Regions from separate parts of the Bradyrhizobium sp. Ash2021 genome, predicted to be linked through region 2. Evidence: predicted binding sites of a transcription regulator. Region 2 holds the regulator's gene; the other holds the start of a gene.

Region 1 (8,013 bases), 980 kb from region 2:
CTTTACGCTGCCGCGCGACGCGGCGCGCACCAGGGCGCGTGACTTCCTCAATCGGTATCCCAAGGCAGCCTATATGAGCGCGGTCGAAAGCTGGCGCGAACTGCCCGGCGGCGAGATCGAATTCACGATGCGGCGGCTGGCCAGCGCCGATTAGCTTCGGTGGGACCGTCCTGGCTGCGGGTGCCTAATCCAGCGTTTCCGAGACCAGCCGAATTCGGAAAACCGGCTTCCTGAACTCATCCAGAAGCTCCAAAAGCTGTTATGGCCGTCGCAAAGCCATGCAATCATTGACAAATTCCGGAAAATCGCCGCCGCGCTCCGATCCGCAGAACTACCGGCTTATTCGTCTCGCGCGGCCTTCTTCAGCTCGCGGTCGATCCGCAGCTGAACGCGGCGGATGGCAAGCAAATTGAGTCTGGCTTCGGTCTTGCCCGATACCACCTTGTCGCCGATCTGGAACTGCCATTTCCAGACGCCCGGCGCGACCGGCGTCAGGATGTACTCGACGCCCTTGTAGTTCATGGGACATCCCCGGCCCGATTGAGGGTAATCCCAAATCAAAACCAAAGGTTGTAGCTTATATTTGCAACTCAGAGAATATTGGACGCCGCGCCTGTAAATGTGGGTGAGGCTCCCGCCGGCCGGCTTCGACGGCCGCCGGATCCTGGATGCGTGTCGCGTCCAGGATGCGCGTCGGCCCGGTGCGCCCGTGCCTTGCTTCCGTCGGGGCCGAACCGACGAGATCGCCTGTCCGGAACCGCCACATCCGCCTGGAAGGAATTGCCGTTCTTCCCGAGTGTATTGTCTACGCCTTGGTAATTCATGGGGGAGTCGCCCACACGTCGCCTGCACCATCGGAGTGGAACGCAAAAATTCCATTCGTTCAATACTGCACGCCATCGTGCACGTTGGAAACTCAACCGGTCGGGCACAGGACATCGTTCCCCGCGCGGGAACCGGGCTTGCTCAGGGCGTCAGATCCAACTCGGCCAGCCGATTCAGATCGCCGAACTGCTTGGCCGGATCCGCCGCAACATCCAGTTCCGCCAGCGATTGCAGCAGCCGCCGGTAGGCGCGATCGGCAATCGTCGATGGCAACGGCGCTTCGTCAAACTCCGCGATATAGCTGCCGACAATGCCGTTCAGCAACCGGCACATCGCCCGCTGGTCCGGATGGTCGGCGGCAAGTTTCGAAAGTTTGAGCTGGAGGGTTTTGAAGGTCGCAAGACCGGGATGCTGGCCCGAGAGCCAAGAATACAATTCGTTCATGAAGCGCTCCTTCTTGAAATCGGGAAGAAGCTGCGAACTTGTACAGCTCCGCGCCGTGTAGGAGAAGTGGCGTTCTTGCAGGGGCGTGCGGCGAATTTTGAATGCGTGCGTGCGAAGAATTCAAGGAATCGTCATCAAGCGATCGTCATCAAGTGATCTCGCCCAGGCTGTCGGCGTCTCTCTCGATTTCGTGCTGGCATGCCCTGCATGTGAAGGTCTGCCGTTCAAAGTCGTAACCTCGAACCGGGTGCGGCGTGCGCCTCGTCAAGCGCATTCGGTTTTTGCATTTCGGGCAGACAGGGTTATCGGTCGCGCCAAAGCGGGTTGGCATGGCGATTCCTTTGGTTGGGAAGGAATCAACTCGCCATCTCAAATAGCGTTCCGATGGAGCTACAACTATTTCGCGAATCAATTCGCTGCGCTCGGACCAATCGAAGCGGCCAGCTGCGGCGGTCTCACTTTTCGCGGAGCACCGGCATCCGGCGGCTGTTCCGTGTTACGGTCAGCGTGGGATGGGGAGCATTCCATGCCGATGTGGTTGATCTTTCAACTGGTCTCAAATAGCCGCGATGCCGGCTGCCTATCACATGGCGCTCGACCGTGGCAGATCGACCAGGGCCTGGCTCTGGACGGCGTTGATCTTTGGGCCCATGGCGCTCCTCGCGCTCCTCATTCTGGGCAAGCGCAACAACCGAGCAGTGTGGACAGTGCCCTGAATTTGGCATGACAGGGCAATGAGACGATGGCTACGATTCTGATCAAAATCGCTATACTGGCTGGCCTGCTGATACTTACCTTTGGCGTTTTCCCGGATCGGCGAAGGGGCGGAATCCTTGCCATTGCGACGTGCGTCGTCGCTGCCGTTGTCCTTCATTTCGTGGCCCCCTGAAAAAATCAAATCAGGCCATTGAGGATCGAAACCGGCCTGCACGGGATTTCTCGGGTCCAATATGACGCCTGACAGGAAACCATTTCTCCGAACGGCTGCAGCCATGATGATCGCTTGGGCCATCGAGGCATGCATCATTTTCCTGCTTTTTTAGCCAACGCCAAAAGCAAATCAGGACACGGTTAGCCAAAGGCCAGGATACCGAAGGTCAAATACGGATTGCATCGGCCTCTGGGTGCCGGCCATGAGAGAGGCCGCCAACTGAGGCGGCCCAAGTGCGCAACCTAAATCGTGTTGACGCCACGGGCTTCAAGGCGCCCGCAGTTTAGACATTCGAAAGTATACAGGTCGCGGGTTGGCGTCGCGGACTCGATCCCAAATAGTCGCATTTCGGCGCCGCATTCCGGACACAGCATAAGTGGGGCGATTGGTATTTCCGGCGGGGAGGGCTGAGACATGCCAAACAATAGGCGCCCGCGACAATCGAATTGCGAATCAATCCTCGTTTCAAAACCCCTCGGCGGTACTGGCCGAAATAGGCCACTCGCAGATGCGCCTTACTTTCAGACGGCGCGGCGGTCTTGTTCACGTTTGAGCGCGTTGTATCGGTCGATTTGGCCGGCCAGTCTCGTCCAGCTAGGAGCCTGTCCGAATAGTGGCTGTTCAATTCTGAGCGAGTCTGATTCAACCTTGGGCGATGAGCAAGTATTTTCGCCCCTGGAATATCGATCAGACGCTGCTTCTGCCGCCGAATGTGCAGGACTTCGTGCCGAAAGGCCATGTCTCGCGGTTTATCGTTGAACTGGTGCGGGAGAGCCTCGATCTCAAGGAGATCACGGGCAGCTATGTGAGCGGGCTCGGGCAGCCGCCGTTCGACCCGCGCATGATGGTGGCGCTTGTGCTGCACGGCTATGCGAGTGGGCTGTATTCATCGCGGCGGATCGCGAAGGCCTGCCGCGAACGGAATGATTTTGTAATGATTGTCGCGCTCGATCCGCCGGATTTTCGCACGATCAGCGACTTCCGCAAGCGGCATTTGAAGGCGCTCGGCGCACTGTTCCTGCAGGTTCTGAAGTTGTGCGAGACGGCAGGGCTGGTCAAACTCGGCCATGTCGCGCTTGATGGCACGAAGATCAAAGCGAACGCGTCGAAACATAAAGCGATGAGTTATGAGCGCATGAAGAAACGCGAGGCGGAATTGAAAGCCGAGGTCGCTCGCATGCTGGCGGCCGCTGAGGCGGCGGATGCTCAGGAGGACGAGACTTTCGGCAAAGACAAACGCGGCGACGAGCTGCCGGATTGGGCTGGCGACAAGGAGAAGCGGCTGGCGAAGATCCAGCAGGCGATGGCGGCGCTGGAGGCCGACGCCAGGCTGGCCGCGGAGGAAGAGCGTCGCATCGAGGCCGAAAAGGAACAGCAGCGCCAAGCCGAAGGCCGCAAGAAGCCGGGCAAACCGGCGGCGCCGGCATCGGACCAGCCTGATCCCAAGTCGCAACGCAACTTCACCGATCCGGAAAGCCGCATCATGAAGTCGAAGGATGGCTTCGTTCAGGCCTATAATGCACAGGCCGCCGTCGACGCAGGCGCCCAGATCATTGTCGCGCACGAACTGACGCAGTGCGGCAACGATCAGGGCCAGCTGGTGCCCCTGATCGAGGCCATCGAGAACAATCTCGGCCGCACGCCGGAGCAGGCCTCAGCGGACTCCGGCTACTGCAGCGAATCCAATCTCGAAGCGCTCGAAGCACATCGCGTTGACGGCTATGTCGCGCCTGGACGCGCCAAGCACCCGACAGCCGCGAACGGAAAAATCGGCGGACCGCTGACCCAACGGATGCGAAAGAAGATCGACGATGGCGGCTTCGAAACGCCCTACCGATTGAGAAAGCAAGTGGTCGAACCGGTGTTCGGACAGATCAAACAGGCGCGCGGCTTCCGCCAGTTCCTGTTGCGGGGTGTCGAAAAAGTGCGTGCCGAGTGGGCCATGATCTGCACCGCCCACAACCTCCTGAAGCTGTTCACCCTCGCAAAGGCTGCCTGAGCCGGCTAACATGCCAATAAATGCCCGTCGCAGCACCTATCTGGACGGACTCCTAGAGGAGAGATTTTTCAGAATCTCGGCTTCAGCTTCACTTTGCGCTAATTTCACCAAGCGACGACATTCGGCCGACTGATCTTGGCAATGCCGCGGGCTATCCATGGAATGACTCCTCAGCCAATTCCCGGAGAGGGTTGATCCGTGGCCTTGGCCCCCCGGAACAGCATGGTTCTCAGACTAGAAGACCAAGCTGACGCCGACCTTACAGACCCAAATTAGGCCACTGCATTTTTCAAATTACGAGGCCGGAAACAGGCCAGCGCCCCCTCAGCCGAAAGAACATATTGCGAACGGAGAACAAACATGGTACAAGGTTCCCATCAGCCGCCGATTCCAAAGACTTCGTCGCCCATTTGTCCCGCTAGCGAATCCCCGCCATAAGGAGCACGTCCTATGTCTGCTACTGCCCTGCGTATCGTCGAAGGATCCTCCATGGATAAGACCAAGGCCCTGTCTGCCGCGCTCTCCCAGATCGAGCGTCAGTTCGGCAAGGGCTCGGTGATGAAGCTGGGCAAGAACGACCGCTCGATGGACATCGAGACCATTTCCTCGGGCTCGCTCGGGCTGGACATCGCGCTTGGCGTCGGCGGCTTGCCGAGGGGGCGGGTGGTTGAAATCTACGGGCCGGAATCCTCGGGCAAAACCACGCTGGCGCTGCACACGGTGGCCGAAGGCCAGAAGAAGGGTGGCATCTGCGCCTTCATCGACGCCGAACACGCGCTCGATCCGGTCTATGCCCGCAAGCTTGGCGTCAACATCGACGAGCTGCTGATTTCGCAGCCCGACACCGGTGAGCAGGCGCTGGAAATTTGCGACACGCTGGTGCGCTCCGGCGCGGTCGACGTGCTGGTGATCGACTCGGTTGCGGCGCTGGTGCCGAAGGCCGAACTCGAAGGCGAGATGGGCGATGCGCTGCCCGGCCTGCAGGCGCGGCTGATGAGCCAGGCATTGCGCAAGCTCACCGCCTCGATCAACAAATCCAACACCATGGTGATCTTCATCAACCAGATTCGGATGAAGATCGGCGTGATGTACGGCTCGCCGGAAACCACCACCGGCGGCAACGCGCTGAAATTTTACGCCTCCGTCCGCCTCGACATCCGCCGCATCGGCGCCATCAAGGAACGCGACGAAGTGGTCGGCAACCAGACCCGCGTCAAGGTGGTGAAGAACAAGCTGGCGCCGCCGTTCAAGCAGGTCGAATTCGACATCATGTATGGCGAAGGCGTCTCCAAGATGGGCGAAATCCTCGACCTCGGCGTCAAGGCCGGCATCGTCGAAAAGTCCGGCGCCTGGTTCTCCTATGACAGCCAGCGCCTCGGCCAGGGCCGCGAGAATTCGAAAGCATTCCTCAAGGCCAATCCCGACATGACCGCGAAGATCGAAGCGGCGATCCGGCAAAACTCCGGCCTGATCGCCGAGCAGATTCTGGCAGGCTCGCCCGAGCGCGATGCCGATGGCGAAGAGCCGGAGGATGCCGCGGAGGCGTGAGTTTTTCCGAGACCTGGTCCGCGTGATCTGAGTTTCGACATAGCGGGCGCTGAGGACGTTGAGTTGCCGACGTTCCCGGCGCCCGTTTTGTTTTGTGCGTGTGAGTGAGCCCCATGAATCGCCTGATTGTGACCAGTTCGTCCGGCTCAAGTCTCACCCGTTCAGAGCTCATAGATGCCGACGCTACGATCATGTTTCCCTTTCGCTTCGTAGGGGGACCGTTGCCATCCTTGGACGAACTCGCACGCTATGTCGCCGCGCGTTCCGAGAGGCACGGCCCAGGCGAGCATTGGTCGAATTTTGTCGGCCTATGGCGTCACGGCAGCAAAGCGCGCAGAGATCTCGCGTTGTTCGAGTTCTGCAAGCCTTACGAGGTCATCGAGCTGTGGTTTGATCCAGCGCCCGACGATCAATTGCAACTGATCTGCTGGCTCGATTGGTTCAGGTCTTACCCGGAGATTGCGACCAGGCTGAAACTGCGCCTTGTCGACTTCAACCTGATCATGATGGATGTGGAGGCGCCAAAGGAAGATCGTATCCCGCTTGTCAACGTCAGCAGAGCGCATATCGAAACTGCAAGCATGTGCTGGCGGGCGTATCGGGCACCGACGCCCGAACCCTGCTTCGATCAGCTCCATCGGGATTTGAGCGCATTTCCATTGCTGAGGCCGGCCCTGCTTGATTTGATCGAGGAACTTCCTTCTGATGTAACGGGACTTGGCGCGACAGAGATGCGGCTCCTCGAACTGGTTGCGACAGGTTTTATGGGCACAAATATGCTGTTTTATCTTCGCGGTTTTCGTCAACGCGGAGTATTCAGCGATTGGGAAATCGGGTCCTTGCTTGAGGGGCTTGCGCATGGTCCGAGGCCGGCCCTCGCAGGGCTCGACGACGAGTTGCGTGTCATCGACAAAGAGAACTTGCGAGATCGCCTCAAGGCGTATCAGCGAAGCCGGTTGACGATGACCGAATTCGGCAAGGCGGTTCTCGCTCATAAGGAAGATTTCAGCCGCCATAACCCGATCGATCGCTGGTGGGGCGGCACGCATCTCACCAACGATCGATTATGGCATTTCGATCCCGTTCTGACGAAACCTCAACGAAAACGCGCATGACGCGCCTGATCTTGACGGCAGACTCTTCCGCCGCGGGCGCTCTCATGGGCGCGTGTCCCGGTGACCTCGCGATCGCGATCGAACGTCGGCTCGTCTGGGGAGCTTTACCGTCCGGAGCGCAACTCGACGCGTTCTTCGCGGCCCGAACGATGCAGGAGAATAGCCTCCATTGGCAGGACGATTGCCCTTCCTGGCGTCTGGAAGGATTTGGCGTCGCCGATCTTGGATTGATTGAGCTGTGTGCGAAATGCGAAGCGGTCGAATTATGGATCAGCCCAGAGTCGAACGACCAATTGATGCTGCTTTGGCTGCTGGACTATTTGCGACCGCATACTAATGTCATTTCCAGATTGAGTCTGATCCAGACAGACTCTGGCATCGGCGATCAACTGCCGAAGGAATTGGCGACGTTGCGGCCTCAGGCCGTTCCAATCTGCAACGACCACCTTGAAATCGCCGCCGCAGCCTGGGCCGCCTGGCGCGCGCCGACACCGCAGGCCTGGTTCGGTCTGCCGGGGCGAGACTTGAAAGCGCTTCCGCATCTGCGGAGTTCAGTGATTTCGCTGCTCGAAGAACTTCCCATGTGCGGCTCCGGGCTTGGCGCGACGGAAATGCGGATTTTGGAGCTGATATCCGCAGGTCACGTGCATCCTTACGAGGTGTTTCCGGGTCACGAGAAACCCAATGAACGTCGGGTTTTCGGCTATTGGGAAGTGGGGGCCTTGCTCGATGGCTTGGCGCATTGTCCAGCGCCTGCGGTGTCGGGACTCGACGAAGGACCTTTCGATCTCGAAATGCACGAAGACGCTGACCGTCACGCGCGGTACAAGCGCAGCAGGCTTGCACTGACTGAACTCGGCAAAGCCGTCATTGCAGGAGCGGACGATTTCAGCCGCCACAACCCCATTCATCGCTGGTGGGGCGGCACCGAGGTAACCAACGACCGGTTATGGCGCTGGGATCCTGAGCGCCGTACGCTGGTCGCGCCCTAACGCGATCGCCTCACTCCGCCGCCTGCGCGTAATCGTCGATCGGCGGGCACGAACACACCAGATTGCGGTCGCCATAGACATTGTCGACCCGCCCGACCGGGCTCCAATACTTATCCGTGCGCGAGACGCCCGCAGGGAAACAGCCCTCGGCGCGGCTAT
Region 2 (8,013 bases):
GACCAGGCGTCCCAGTCCTCGATTTCGGGCGTCCGCTGCAGCGGCCGGTCGCCTTTCCATGGCCTTGTGGCGCGCGCCTTGCGGAATGGCCGAGCTGAATGCCGGCGACCGAATTCTGCTGCTTGATGAATTTGGCGAGCCGGCTGAGCGGCTCGACAAAGGCGTCATCCCAGATGCCGAGATCGCCGACCGTGCCGCAGCCGCGCCGCTCGACCTTGGTCGACTCGACCACGACGAGCCCGGCGCCGCCGGCGGCGAATTTTCCGGCGTTCATCAGATGCCAGTCGGTCGGAAAACCCTTGATGGCCGAATATTGATGCATCGGCGGCACCACGATCCGGTTGCGCAATTCGACGGCGCGGATCGTCATCGGTGAAAACAGCAGGGTTCCCGACATGTTTTGTTTCCTCGCATCCCGGTCACCATGATCCCGGCGCGGTGCCAGCAGACGTTCTTTTATATTTTTATTGCTTCGCGGCGCTGTCGGTCTTGGCCTTCGGCTTAACGTGGGCAGTCTTGGCCGGGGCCTTCGGCGCATTGTCGCTGCGCACAGCACCCCAGGGGTCCGCGCTTTTCTGTTCCGGAATATTGCTTAGCGACCTCTTGTAGGCCTTCTCAGCCTCTTTGTCGGCCTCGATCTCCTGCGGCGACTTGCCCTTGTCGACGTCGCCATATCTGGGAACCGACTGCGACTGGGCATAGGCCGGCCCGGCCAGCAACGCGATAACGGCGACGGCGCCCAAGATTTTCATGCGTATTGCTCCCTCGACCTGCGCAGGCTCTCCACGAGAGCATATCATAGCGCGCGGCAAGTTCACGTGCAGCATTGAATAGCCGAAATTATGGAACGGCCAGGATGAGGCTGCGGCCGATACCGTCCAGCCATTGCCCGAATTGATCCGGTTTTGTAAACGACCGGGATGATCTCAAGCCTCGCCCCCAACTCCGCCGACGCGTTGCTGTTCGATCTCGGCCGCGTGGTGCTCGATATCGATTTCGGCAAGGCGCTGGCCTGCTGGGCCGGCCATGCCGGCCGTGCGCCGGCCGACCTTGCCGCGCGATTCGTCCGCGAAGCATCCTACCGGGATCACGAGGTCGGCAAGATCGAGGACGCGGCCTACTTTCAAAGCCTGCGCGACGCGCTCGGCATCGGCATTTCCGATGCCCAGTTCCTGGAGGGCTGGAACGCGATCTTTGCCGGCGAAATGCCGGGCATCGCACCGCTTTTGAAGCGCGCGGCGGCCCACCTGCCGCTTTACGCCTTCTCCAACACCAACCGGCCGCATGTCGCGCATTTCTCGAAAGCCTATGCCGATGTGCTCGGCCATTTCCGCGAAGTGTTTTTGTCATCGAGCATCGGGCTTCGAAAGCCCGATGCGGCAGCCTATGATCACGTGGTGAGAGCGATCGGCGTGCCCGCCGAACGCATCGTGTTCTTCGACGACGTTGCCGCCAATATCGAAGGCGCCCGGGCGCGCGGTCTGGTTGCGGTTCACGTGACATCGCCCGATGATGTCGTGAACGCGCTCGCTGCACTCGGAATTTAGGAGTTTGCCGTGGCCTTGATGCCGGTTGCCGATGCTCTCAGCGCGATCCTGGCGGGCGCAGAACCGTTGCCCGAAGAAATGGTCGCGCTCGATGCCGCCTGGCATCGCGTGCTCGCGCGCGACGTCGCGGCACGGCGCACCCAGCCGCCGCAGGCGATGTCGGCGATGGACGGCTATGCGGTGCGCGCGGCGGACGCCGGTGATCTCACCGCACGGCTGAAGGTGATCGGCGAGGTCGCGGCCGGCCGCCCGTTTGAGAAAAAGGTCGGCGCCAACGAGGCGGTGCGGATTTTCACCGGCGGCGTGATCCCCGACGGCGCCGATGCCGTCATCATCCAGGAAGACACGATTCGGGAAGATTCGGCAGTCGACGGCGACCACATCACCATCACGGAGGCCGCGAAAACCGGCCGGCACATCCGCCCCGCCGGCGTCGATTTCCGCGAGGGCGACGTGCTGCTTGCCGGGGGAAGCCGCCTCACCGATCGCGACCTCTCGCTCGCCGCCGGCATGAACTATCCGGAACTCGCCGTCCGCCGCCGCCCGAAGGTCGCGGTGCTGGCGACCGGCGACGAACTGGTGATGCCGGGCACCATCCCCGGCCCCGGCCAGATCGTCTATTCCAACGGGTATGCGCTCCGCGCGCTGGCGCGGGCCGAGGGCGCCGAGACCATCGACCTCGGCATCGCCGCCGACACGGTCGCGGCCACCACCGAGGGCATCCGCCGGGCCCGCGCATCCGGCGCGGACATCCTGATCACCACCGGCGGCGCCTCGGTCGGCGACCACGACCTCGTCAAGCAATCGCTGGAGGCGGAGCGCGTCACCATGGCGTTTTGGCGGATCGCGATGCGGCCGGGCAAACCGATGATGCATGGCCGGCTCGGCGCAATGCGGGTGATCGGCCTGCCCGGCAATCCCGTCTCCTCCTATGTCTGCGGTTTTCTGTTTCTGGTGCCGTTGATTCGGGCGCTGTCGGGCCGCGCCAGCGTCCATCACACCAGAGAAACGGCGCTGCTCGGCCGCGATCTCGCCGCCAACGACCAGCGCGAGGATTACTTGCGCGCCCGCCTCGAGGAGCGCGCCGACGGCACGCTGATTGCAACCCCGGTCACCCATCAGGACAGTTCGCTGCTCGGGAATCTCGCTGCGGCAAGGGCACTTGTGATACGTCCGCCGTTTGCACCCGCAGCCGGTGCCGGCGCGCCCTGCGAGCTCCTGCGTTTGCCGGAGTGAAGCGCCGGGCGGCACGTTCCGGCAAAACCGGGTCCCGTTCACCGGAAATTAAGTGGTTGCGGAACATGTATCGAACATATAGTGTCCGTTCATGATTTGTTTCGAGACCTTGTGTCTAGGAACGGGAGTTTCGGACTTCCGATATCAGGCTCCCGATCTCAGGGAATCGAACGACGCGACCAACCGGGGGAATGCTCGAGATGCTTACGCGCAAACAGTATGAACTTCTGCGTTTCATCAACGAAAGGCTGAAAGAGGCTGGCGTGCCGCCCTCCTTCGACGAGATGAAGGATGCGCTCGACCTGCGCTCGAAGTCCGGTATCCACCGACTCATCACCGCGCTGGAAGAGCGCGGCTTCATCCGCCGCCTGCCCAATCGCGCCCGCGCCATCGAGGTCATCAAGCTGCCCGAGCTGTCGGGCGGCGGTAACGGCAATGGCCGCCGCGGCTTCACCCCGAGCGTCATCGAAGGCACGCTGGGCAAGGTCCGCAGCTCCGGCGCCAGTGCTTCCGAGGACGACGGCAACCGCCCGGTCGCGGTGCCCGTGATGGGCCGGATCGCCGCCGGTACGCCGATCGAGGCGCTGCAGACCCGCAGCCATACCATCAGCGTGCCGCCGGACATGCTCGGCTCCGGCGAGCACTACGCGCTCGAAGTGCGCGGCGATTCCATGGTCGACGCCGGCATTCTCGACGGCGACATGGCGCTGATCCAGCGCAACGACACCGCCGACACCGGCGATATCGTGGTGGCGCTGATCGACGAGGAGGAAGCCACGCTGAAACGCTTCCGCCGCCGCGGCGCCTCGATCGCGCTCGAGCCCGCCAATACCTCCTATGAAGTCCGCATCCTGCCGCCGAATCGGGTCAGGATTCAGGGCAAGCTGATCGGGCTTTACCGGAAGTATTGAGACCGGAAGTATTGAGCGGACGCGCTGGTCCGCTTTCGATTCCCTGCAAGGGGCGGATTATCCACCCCTGATGGATGGTCCTTCGGCAATCGTAAGGATTATCCGCGGCCCAGTCCGGCGCTAGATCCTCAGCACGCAAGCAACGAAGCGCACCCGCTTCGTCGAAAATAGCGTGCAGCACGAGGAGACAACCATGCGCAAGACCATTTTGACGGTTCTGGTTTCGGCATTGATTGCCGCATCGACGTCGCAGTTCGCTTCAGCGGCCGAACGGCACCGCGCCAACAAGGCGAACCGCGTGGTGGCCGGCGGACAATACCGCAACGCCAACAATTCAGTCGACGCCCCCGCGCCGTCCGGCTGGGCCTATGGCGGCTTCTCGGCACCCGCCGGTCACTGATCAACTCGGCAACGACAAAGAGACCCCGGCGGAGTCGGGGCTTTTTTTTGCACGCACGGTTCGAACCGAGCGCGTGTTAGCGCGTTTGTGATCTGACAGGCCTACGCCAGCCGCACAATTGCCCACAAAAGCGCGTAAGCTGTCTCCACTCTGATAGAGGCCTGTTGCCTCAACAGGAGGCACGGGTCGGCTATCTCGAATGAGGAGCATCCGATGTGTGACTATAGTCTGCACGCTATGGCAACCCGCCCCGCCAAGGTCGGAGAGACGCTGATCACCACGACATTCCGCGGCACATCGACCCGCGGATTTGCATCAGAGAGCGAACCCAATGTCGCGGTCTGCATGCTTCCCGGCACCGAGCTGGCGTTTGCCGAAGACGTCAAATACGACAACCGGTGGATCTGGACCCGGACCGTCGGCTTCCGCGTCGGCAAGTTCAACATGATTGATCCGCATGTTCGGGAACGTCACCATGACGCGGTCGAGTTTCCGGACGGAAGCTTCGTGCTGGTGACGCAGCTCTGCGAGGGACAGCGGGTCAGCGTACTGCAATTGCCGGTGACGGTGACTCATCCGATCACCGAGCGCGCGGCTCCGGCTGTCGAAACGCGTCCGGCGACGTCGATCTCGATCGGCTGATCCTTCGCCGTCGGCTTCGGCCGGCGAGCGTTGCGACGCGCGGTGAGTGAAATCGTATTGGAGCGCCTCCGGTACGCAATCCGGAGGCGCAAAAAAGCTGTGTGTTGCCGAAACATGCCAAAGGGAGTGACCGGTGGTCACCAAGATCAGTTGGCAAAAAGCCGGGCACGTCACCGAGCCCGGCCGATACATGTTCAGATTCGGATGGCTTAACGTCGCAGCAGAAGACCTGGCGATCTGGGAACAATTTCCGGATGCGACGTTTACGCTGGTCCAGATGGCGGCGGCGGCGGACGGCATGGAGGAATTTCACCTCGGCGCGTTCGAAGTGCCGGCGCATCCCTTACCGGACAGACAGTAACAGCGCCCCCCATAGCGTTTTCGAAGAAAACCCGTCAAACCAAGGACTACTCGTCGTTTTCGAAGAAAACGCATCAAACGAGAGACTACTCATCCGCCTGCACATCGGCCTCCGCCGGCGTTGCATCGATAGCGCGCGGTGCAGCCAGGCGCGGCGCGAGGATCGTTGTCTCGGCCTCGCCGGCCATCCCCGGCGACCACGGCCGGTCGAGACCCCTGGGCTTGACCGCGTCGACAGTAAATCCGTCGCGGCTTCGCCGCAGCGCCAATGCGCCCTGCCGCCGCAGGCGCTCGAGACCCATGACCGAAGCGGCGCACGAAGCCGGCGGCTGCCGCGCGCTCACCACCAGCGCTGCGCGCTCGCAATCGTCGGCGAGAGCCTCAGGCCGCAGCGCCAGTGCGACCAACGCACTGCCGGCCGCCTCGGTCACGCAGCCCGCCTCATCGCATGAGACGCCCTCCGCCAGCGAGGCATCGGTCGAGAGGCGCGCGTCGGCATCCGCCGCCAGCCATTCCCTCACCAAAAAGGCATCCTTGGCCGTGCGCATCAGATGCAGCCGCCCATCTGCGCCGCGGACGCCGACATTGCGCCCATCGGCGGAAATCAGGATATCCGGCTGCGGCACCCTGATGGCCCACACCACCGCGACCAGCAGCAAAGCTGCCCCCGACCAGCGCAGCGGCGTGCGGAGCAGCCCGAACAGGATGATCGCAGCACTCGCCGTGATCAGCGGGCCGATGCCGAAGGCGGCCATGCGGCCGACCGCGCCGGGTAGCGCCGCGACCCATTGCGTCACCACGATCATCCAGTCGATGCCCGCTCCCATGATCGCCCAGAACACGCCGTCGAAACCGAACGGCATCGCAACCAGGCCGAGCAGCCCCGCCGGCATCACCACCGCCGACACCACCGGCATCGCGGCGAGATTGGCCAGCAGGCCGTACGGCGTCACGCGATGAAAGTGAAACGCGGCATAGGGCGTCGTCGCCAGCCCCGCCACCAGCGACGCCAGCACCAGCGTCATGATCTCCCGCCCGCCCCACAACGCGACCCTGGCGGCCGCCGAATTGTCGGGTGAAGCGAACAGACGCGGCATCCCGATCTGTATCAGCGCGACCAGGCCAAGCGTCGCCGCAAACGACATCTGAAAACTCGGATGCACCAGCGCCTCCGGCGCCATCGCCAGCACGATCATCGCGGCGACGGCGAGCGTGCGGAAGGTGATGGCGCGTCGGTCGACCAGGACCGCGATCAACACCACCGCCGTCATGAAGAACGATCGTTGCGTCGCGACCTCGGCGCCAGACAGCAAGAGATAGAACGCCGCGGCGACCAATGCTGCCGCCGCCGACCATTTCTTGATCGGAAAACCCGTGGCGAGCGCGGGGAACAACGCCAGCAGCGCGCGGACCGCAAAGAACACCACACCGGCGACGACGGCCATGTGATAGCCCGATATCGACAGCACATGGCCGAGGCCGGAAATGAACATCGCATCATTGACGGGCTCCGAGATCGCGTCGCGGCGGCCGGTGAGCAGCGCGGTGGCGATGGCGCGTTTGTCGCCCTCCAGGACGTTGCGGATGCGCGCGTCGATCGCGTCGCGCAAGCCCTGCATGAAGGCGGCGTAGCCGAGCAAAAGGCCGCCGCTGGCCGGCGGCTCCTTTGCCTTGATGGCCCCCATCACAAAGCCGGAGGCGCCGATGCCCTGAAAATACAGGTCGCGGCCGAAATCGTAGGAACCCGGCCGCAAGGGTGCGAGCGGCGGCTGCAGCCGCGCCTTCAATTCGACAAAGCTGCCGACATCGGGCGCGGTGCCCTTCTTCACCGACAGCCGCACGCGCTCCAGTTTGGTCTGTCCGCGCGGGCTCTCCATCGTCGCGACGCGCAGCACAAAACGGTCGGTACGCTCGCGGATGTCGCGGGTTTCGACAAAACCCGTCAGCGCCACGGAAAACATCGGCCGCGCCAGCACGCCATGCGCGATCCGCGCGGTCTTCCAGGTCGCAACTGCAAAGCCCGCCGCGACCGCGGCGATCATGACCGCGGCGGGAAACATCTTTTTCCGCCGCAGCAGCACCGCCACCGCGCACAGCGCGATCGCGACGATGGCCGCGACCGACAACACCGGCTCATGGTCGGCGGCAAAATAGAAGGCGATGCCGGTGCCGAAGGCGATGGGCACCCAGGGCAACAAACGGCCGGCGCCGGCCTCCGCGCGTACCCATTGGCGCAGCGTTTCGGCGAACGCCGGCCAAGCGCTCGGGCGCGACGGGACATAGCCGCCCGCCTGCGCCAACTGGCGCGGCGGCCAGGTGCCGGCATAGCCTCGCCTGCCGCCCGGCGTACTGCCCTGCTCCGACACTAACGTTACACCTTACGATCACCTGGCAGGGCCAAGGCTACCGGAAGGTGTTAGTCCCGGGATAGCGGAACAGATGCAGAATACGGAGGAAATGCTGACGTCAGCGATGATCTCTTCCGCCTGCCTCAGGCCGATTGAGCCGAAAGTCTCATAAGCCACCAGTCCCATTAGGATTAAACTGCTGTCGCGCCTCTGCTCTCGGCCAGACGGGACAGAGGCAACGTTGGCTCGCGGTATGAAGGCCGCTGGAGCTCTCAGGTAGTTCAAGGCTTCCCTGAGACCAGGCGTTGCGGACGCAACTCGCAATTCCCGCCCGTACCGTCGCGCATCAAGCGTACTCCGCGAGCGAATAGCGCTGAAAAACGCGAGGAGAAGCCTTTGAATTAACGGGAGCAGCACATGGCAATTCAGATACCGAGTGATTTTCGCCGCGTGATTGTCGCTGCGTCGGTGGGAAACGTCATCGAATGGTATGACTTCTATATCTTTGGCAGCCTGGCCGCCGTTTTGTCGGTCAAGTTCTTCGAGCAATCCCACCCCATCGCCGCGCT

What was found. The regulator LexA, encoded in region 2, represses DNA repair genes until DNA is damaged. The targets are predictions, from matches to a motif close to TGTTCNNNNTGTGTTCNG.
Region 1: recA (recombinase RecA) is a predicted target of LexA. The motif match lies at 4,532-4,549, and genes of this name have one in related genera.

Annotation. Positions count from the first base shown of each region.
Region 1 covers NZ_CP100604.1:6,269,308-6,277,320, reverse strand. The annotation lists gene NL528_RS30360 (hypothetical protein) at 1-154, shown strand, start outside; gene NL528_RS30355 (hypothetical protein) at 340-522, opposite strand; gene NL528_RS30350 (hypothetical protein) at 967-1,269, opposite strand; gene NL528_RS30345 (hypothetical protein) at 1,853-2,281, opposite strand; gene NL528_RS30340 (IS1182 family transposase) at 2,856-4,199, shown strand; gene recA (recombinase RecA) at 4,650-5,747, shown strand; gene NL528_RS30330 (hypothetical protein) at 5,861-6,862, shown strand; gene NL528_RS30325 (hypothetical protein) at 6,859-7,854, shown strand; gene gcvP (aminomethyl-transferring glycine dehydrogenase) at 7,865-8,013, opposite strand, start outside.
Region 2 covers NZ_CP100604.1:5,288,955-5,296,967, forward strand. The annotation lists gene NL528_RS25440 (hypothetical protein) at 1-397, opposite strand, end outside; gene NL528_RS25445 (hypothetical protein) at 465-752, opposite strand; gene NL528_RS25450 (HAD-IA family hydrolase) at 921-1,547, shown strand; gene glp (gephyrin-like molybdotransferase Glp) at 1,557-2,783, shown strand; gene lexA (transcriptional repressor LexA) at 2,984-3,694, shown strand; gene NL528_RS25465 (hypothetical protein) at 3,888-4,094, shown strand; gene NL528_RS25470 (hypothetical protein) at 4,308-4,736, shown strand; gene NL528_RS25475 (hypothetical protein) at 4,870-5,097, shown strand; gene NL528_RS25480 (ComEC/Rec2 family competence protein) at 5,183-7,462, opposite strand; gene NL528_RS25485 (MFS transporter) at 7,862-8,013, shown strand, end outside.